2 linked regions of the Amycolatopsis mediterranei genome follow. The protein of the gene in region 1 interacts with the protein of each later gene in a pairwise test. Links are inferred from orthologs where the notes say so. Each region holds a gene or a part of one and is shown in the gene's direction. Other genes may lie near its edges. The genes, in order: hemL and ISP_RS17030.

Evidence for each region.
Region 2: the proteins of hemL (region 1) and ISP_RS17030 interact in binary tests that used the Escherichia coli proteins (3 or more experiments, as listed by UniProt). The link is inferred for Amycolatopsis mediterranei from one-to-one orthologs.

The regions. Positions count from the first base shown.
Region 1 is NZ_CP100416.1:480,901-484,169, forward strand. The notes cover bases 220-3,174. They hold hemL (glutamate-1-semialdehyde 2,1-aminomutase), read left to right. Parts: upstream 220-1,023; coding sequence 1,024-2,325; downstream 2,326-3,174. Other genes in these bases: ISP_RS02520 (hypothetical protein), read left to right, coding at 220-478; ISP_RS02525 (TspO/MBR family protein), read right to left, coding at 487-963; ISP_RS02535 (histidine phosphatase family protein), read left to right, coding at 2,322-2,948; ISP_RS02540 (TlpA family protein disulfide reductase), read left to right, coding at 2,945-3,174. In the rest of the region: more of ISP_RS02520, read left to right, coding at 1-219; more of ISP_RS02540, read left to right, coding at 3,175-3,269. UniProt on the Escherichia coli protein: Aminomutase that catalyzes the transfer of the amine group on carbon 2 of glutamate 1-semialdehyde to the adjacent carbon 1 to form 5-aminolevulinate.
Region 2 is NZ_CP100416.1:3,602,351-3,605,449, forward strand. The notes cover bases 162-2,946. They hold ISP_RS17030 (FadR/GntR family transcriptional regulator), read left to right. Parts: upstream 162-1,073; coding sequence 1,074-1,820; downstream 1,821-2,946. Other genes in these bases: ISP_RS17025 (mandelate racemase/muconate lactonizing enzyme family protein), read right to left, coding at 162-999; ISP_RS17035 (ABC transporter substrate-binding protein), read left to right, coding at 2,101-2,946. Also shown: more of ISP_RS17025, read right to left, coding at 1-161; more of ISP_RS17035, read left to right, coding at 2,947-3,099. UniProt on the Escherichia coli protein: Transcriptional activator of the glcDEFGB operon which is associated with glycolate utilization, and encodes malate synthase G and the genes needed for glycolate oxidase activity. Also negatively regulates the transcription of its own gene.

The DNA.
Region 1 (3,269 bases):
GAACGCCGAAATGCGCCGGGCCGCGAAGCCGTTTTCCCGCACCACGCTGGTGCTCGCCGGGCTCGTCGCGTTCGCGATCGCCTTCGGCGGCGGCGCCTGGACGCACGCGGCGTTCGGCTCCGCCACGCCCGCGCGCCCGGGCGGCACCGCCGGCGGCGCCCAGGCCCGTGGCCAGGGCGGGACCGGCCAGCCCAGTGGGACCAGCCAGCCCGGCGGCACCGGCCAGCAGGGCGGCGGGTACCGCGGCGGCCGCGGCACCACGGGCACGATCGACCACGTCGACGGCACCACCGTCTACGTCAAGACCGCGCAGGGCGCCGACGTCAAGGTGTCCACATCGGACTCGACCACGGTCGGGGTGACCCAGCAGGGCAAGCTGTCGGACCTCAAGCCGGGCGCGACGGTCGTCGTCCAGGGCCAGGCGGGCGACGACGGCACGGTGGCCGCGCAGGCCATCACCCAGCAGGCCGCGCGCTAGTTGAGGTTCTAGTTCAAAACGAGGACCGCCGTGTTGAGCGCCGTCGCGTAGAGGATCCAGGCGAGGTAGGGCACCAGGAGCGCGGCGGCGGCCTTCGACCGGCGGCCGAACAGGACGATCGTCACGACCACGACGACGTCCAGCAGCACGATGTCGGCCAGGGCGAGCCCGGCCGCGCCGCCCTCGAAGAACAGCGGGGTCCAGAGCAGGTTGAACAGCAGGCCGATGCCGTACGCGGCGAACCCGCGCGTCTCGCCGTCCGTCCGCCAGTACAGCCAGCCCGCCACCGCGATGGTGACGTACAGCACTGTCCACACCGGACCGAACAGGGACGCGGGCGGCGCCCACGACGGCTGATCGAGCCGCGCGTAGACCTCCTTCGCCGACGTCGCGGCCAGGGCGCCGACCACGGCCACCACGGCGACGACGCCCAGGAACCCGGCCAGCACGAGCCACTGGTTGCGGTGCGGGGCGCGTTCGGTCACCGGCTGTTCCCCTCCCGGGCGGCTGACCGTCATCTTAAGCGGGTTTGGGAGACTGAGGAGGTGAGCACTGGAACCGAGCAGTCCAAGGCATGGTTCGACCGCGCGAAGGCGGCCATCCCGGGCGGGGTGAACTCGCCGGTCCGGGCGTTCAACTCGGTCGGCGGCACCCCGCGGTTCATGGTCCGCGGCGAGGGCCCGCACCTGTGGGACGCCGACGGCAACCGCTACGTCGACCTGGTGTCGTCCTGGGGCCCGATGATCCTGGGCCACGCGCACCCGGCGGTCGTCGAGGCGGCGCGCCGGGCGGCGACGTCCGGGCTCTCGTTCGGCACGCCGACGATCGGCGAGGTCGAACTGGCGGAGGAGATCATCGGCCGGGTCGAGCCGGTCGAGCGGGTCCGCCTGGTCAACTCGGGGACCGAGGCCACGATGAGCGCGATCCGGCTGGCCAGGGGATTCACCGGCCGGTCGAAGATCGTGAAGTTCGCCGGCTGTTACCACGGCCACGTCGACGCGCTGCTCGCGCAGGCCGGCTCCGGCGTCGCGACGCTCGGGCTGCCGACCTCGCCGGGGGTCACCGGAGCGCAGGCCGCGGACACGCTGGTGCTGCCCTACAACGACCTCGACGCGGTCCGGAAATCCTTTGTGGACAACCCGGGCGAGATCGCCGCGGTGATCACCGAGGCGGCGGCCGGCAACATGGGCGCGGTCGCGCCGGACGCCGGCTTCAACGAAGGGCTGCGCGACCTGGCCCACGAGCACGGCGCGCTGCTGATCATGGACGAGGTGATGACCGGGTTCCGCGTCTCGGCCGCGGGCTGGTTCGGCCTCGAAGGCGTGGCCGGCGACCTCTACACGTTCGGCAAGGTGATGTCCGGCGGGCTGCCGGCGGCGGCCTTCGGCGGCCGCGCCGACGTGATGGCCAAGCTCGCCCCGGGCGGGCCGGTCTACCAGGCCGGGACGCTGTCCGGGAACCCCGTCGCGGTGGCCACGGGCCTCGCGACGCTGCGCGCGGCCGACCACGCCGTGTACGCGGCTCTCGACGCCAACGCGAAGCGCCTCGGCAACCTCTTCCACGCCGCTCTGAGTGAAGCGGGGGTCGCGCACAACGTCCAGTACGCGGGCAACCTGGTGAGCGTGTTCTTCGGTGAGACGCCGGTCCGCGACTACGCGGGCGCGCAGGCGTCCGAGACGTGGCGCTTCCCGCCGTTCTTCCACGCGTTGCTCGACGGAGGCGTGTACGCACCTCCGAGCGCGTACGAAGCCTGGTTCGTCAACGCGGCCATGGACGACGAAGCGTTCTCCGTGATCGAAGCGGCCTTGCCCGCGGCGGCGCGCGCGGCGGCGGGGGCCGTCCAGTGACCACCGTCGTCCACATGCTGCGTCACGGCGAAGTGCACAACCCGGAGAAGATCCTCTACGGCCGGCTGCCGGGCTACCGGCTCTCGGAGCGCGGGCAGCGGCAGGCGCTGACGGTCGCCGAAGCCGTCGCCGGCCACGACCTCGTGCACGTCGTCGCTTCGCCGCTGCAGCGGGCGCAGGAGACGGCGGCTCCGATCGCCGCCGCCCACCGGCTGGACATCGCGACCGACGAGGGCCTGATCGAGGCGGGCAACCAGTTCGAGGGCCTGCACGTGGCGGTCGGCGACGGCGCGCTGCGCGAGCCCCAGCACTGGCCGAAGCTGGTGAACCCGTTCAAGCCGTCGTGGGGCGAGCCCTACCTCGAGATCGCCCACCGGATGCTCGGCGCGGTCCACCGGGCCCGCGAGGCGGCGGACGGGCACGAGGCTCTCTGCGTGTCGCACCAGCTGCCGATCTGGACGCTGCGGCGGTTCCTCGAGGGCAAGCGCCTGTGGCACGACCCCCGGCGCCGCCAGTGCTCGCTGGCGTCGCTGACTTCGCTGGTGTTCGACGGCGACGAGCTACGCGAGATCGTCTACAGCGAGCCCGCCGGCACGACCGACCCGAAGGTGACCGGGGCATGAAACGCCTGGTCGCGGCGGTCGTGCTCGCGGTGCTGACGCTCGCCGGGTGCAGCGCGGGCAAGGACGCGGTGGTGCCGGGCAGCAGCTTCAGCTTCGTCTCCCCGGGCGGCAAGGTCGACATCGCCTACGACGCCGCCCAGCGCCAGACGGCCCCGGTCCTGGCCGGCGAAGACCTGATGAACGAGGGCAAGCAGCTGTCGCTGGCGGACTACGCGGGCAAGGTCGTGGTGCTGAACCTGTGGGGCCAGTGGTGCGGCCCGTGCCGCACGGAGGCGCCGGAGATGGAGTCCCTGGCGAAGCAGGGTGTGCAGGTGGTGGGCA
Region 2 (3,099 bases), 3.1 Mb from region 1 along the record:
CTCCTCCAGGGCGTGCCATTCCTGGACGAAGAAGTTGGGGATCGCCGCGCACTGGTGCGACGTGGCCATCGTGCCCAGCGGCGTCGACACCAGGTGCGGGGCGAAGGGGATGTAGTGCAGCTCCGCGAGGTTGGCGATCTTCTTGGCCTCGGCGAGGCCGCCGCACTTGGGCACGTCCGGCTCGATGACGTCCACGGCGCCGCGTTCGAGCAGCTCGCGGAAGCCCCACCGCAAGTAAAGGTTTTCTCCGGCGCAGATCGGCGTGCGGGTCTGGGCGCGCACCCGCACCAGCGCGTCGACGTTCTCCGCCGGCAGCGGCTCCTCGAGCCACATCAGGCGGAACGGCTCGAGCTCCCACGAGATCCGGCAGGCGCTCGGCACGTCGTAGCGGGCGTGCAGGTCGATGGCCAGGTCGACGTCCGGGCCGATCGCTTCCCGGACCGCCGCCACGCGCTCGACCATCGAGCGCACCTCGGCGGCGTTGACCGTGTGGTTGAAGGTGTCGAACTTGGCCGGGTGGCGCAGGTCGTCGATGTCGAACTTGAGGGCGGTGAAGCCTTCGGCGACCATCCGCTGGGCCCGGTCGACGCACCCGGCGATCGAGCCGGCCGGGTCGTCGCCGTCGCCGCAGTCGGCGTAGAGGCGGATGCGGTCGCGGAACTTCCCGCCGAGCAGCCGGTGGACCGGCTGCCCGGCGGCCTTGCCCGCGAGGTCCCACAGCGCGAGCTCGATCCCGGACAGGGCGATCACGAACACCCCGCCCTGGGGGCCCGCGAAAACCTTGCTGCGGCGCAGTTTTTCCCAGCACCGCTCGACGTTGCGCGGGTCCTCGCCGATCAGCAGGGGTGTCAGGGAGGCGATCATCCCGACGACGGCGCCCGCCCCGGCATCGGGGTTGGCCTCGCCGAACCCGCTGAGGCCTTCGTCGGTGTCGATCCGCACCAGCGTGGCTTCACCGTGGTAGGCCACCACCGCCGTCGTGACGTTCACGATCCGCATTGCTCTCCCGCCGCCGGGTCACGCAGATGAACGGGGACTGTCGCGAGGTCCAACTTGTCCTATAAGCTGATGACATGCCAAGGAGACAAGAGTCTCCGGACGCTGTCAAGGTCCGGACTCTTCCGGTGCAGGTGGCGGCCCACCTGACCCGGCGCATCGTCAGCGGCGAAATCGAGGACGGCCGGGCCCCGTCGGAACTCGAGATCTCGAGTGAGTTCGGCGTCTCCCGGGTGGTGGCACGGGAGACGCTCAAGATCCTCGCCTCGCTCGACATCGTCGACGTCGCGCAGGGCCGCCGCGTCGTCGTGCGGCCCCGCGCGGAGTGGGACTACCTGAGCCCGTTGCTGATCGAGTGGCTGCCCACCGAAAGCGTCGACGAGCTGTTGCAGGAACTGCACCAGATGCGCGTCCTGCTCGAGCCCGAACTGGCCGCCATGGCCGCGGCCAGCATCACCGACGAGACGCTGGCCCGGCTCGGGGACGAGATCGGCCGCATGGCGGCGCTCGAAACGGACCCCGAGGCCTACCTCGAGGTCGACCACGAATTCCACATGGAGATCTGCCGGGCGGCCGACAACCGCATCCTCGACCGGATCATGTACTCCGCCCGCTGGCTCGGCACGGCCAGCCGGCGTCTCACCAACGAGGCGCCGGCCGGGCTGCGCCGCGCCACCGCCCAGCACACGGAGATCTACGAAGCGCTCGTCGCGCGCGATCCGGCCGCCGCCCGTGCGGCGATGCGCAAGCACCTGAGCAACAACTACTCCACGCTCCTCGCGGAGAAGGAGCAGCGAAGCAAGCGGGCCGCCCGGCGGCGCTAGGCACGGCACGACCGAGATCCGCCAACCGTTGACCAGGACGGAAAAGGCATGGCAGCACCCGCGATCCCGCCGATCCGGCCGGGGCTGACCGGTCCCCTGGGGGACCCCGCGCGCGAGCCGGTCTTCGCCGCGTGAACGACCCACAGCTTTGAACGACCCACGGCTTCGAAGACCCACAGCTTGGAAAGACCCGCAGCGCGGCACTCGCCTCGCTGTCCCGCCGGTTGCAACGTCGCCCCGTCGGTACGCGTCCGCCCGATCGGACGCGAGAGGAGTGGTCATGGAAGAGAACAGGGACTGGTCGAGACGCTCGTTCTTCGGGCTGAGCGCGCTGGGGGTGCTCGGGCTCGCCGGGTGCGGGAGCGGCCCCGCCCCCGCACCGCAGGTCGACGTCCAGGTCCCCAAGGCGCTGCTCGATGAAGCTTCCAGGCTGCGCGGCGGGTCGGTGGGGATGCTCTCGCAGAAGCTGTACTCCGAAGCCGCCAACAAGGCGCTGGACAAGTCGCTGCAGGTGTTCGCTTCGGCCACCGGCACCACGATCCGCAACGACCTGGTGTCCGGCGACGCCGGCGACATGGTCGCGAAGATGGACGCCGAGGTGAAGGCGGGCACCAACCGCGACCTGGCTTTCCTGAGCGACCGGCGGTTCGTCGGCCAGCTCCACAACCTCGGCGCCCTCACCGACGTCACCGACGTGGTCACGGAGATGAAAGCGCTTTACGGGGACCCCGCGACCGAGGCGAACGACTACTGCGTGTTCGACGGGCGCTGGTTCGCGATCCCGTACCACTTCATCGCGACCGGGATGTACCTGCGCAAGGACTGGTATCAAGAGAAGGGGCTCCCGCTCAAGCCCCACTACACGTGGGAAGAGCTGCGCGACAACGCGTTGGCGGTCTCCGACCCGGCGAAGCGGCGCTTCGGCTGGGGCCTTACGGTGAACCGATCCGGCGACGCCAACGGCTTCATCGCGAACGTCATCAACACCTACGGCGGGGCGATCGCGGACAACACCGGCACGAAGGTGATGTTCAATTCGCCGGAGACCGTCGCCGCCGTCACGTTCATCGGCGACATCTACACGAATTCGAAGTACCGGCCGATGCTGCCGCCCGGGATCGGGAGCTGGACCGACTCGAGCAACAACGAGAACTGGCTGGCCCAGATCCTCGGGCTCACGCTCAACCAGTTCAGCGTCTACGCCGACTCGAAGACCAAGAAGAACCCGGTCTACGCCAACACGCACGTGTTCAACGGCGCCACCGGGCCGGCGCTCGAC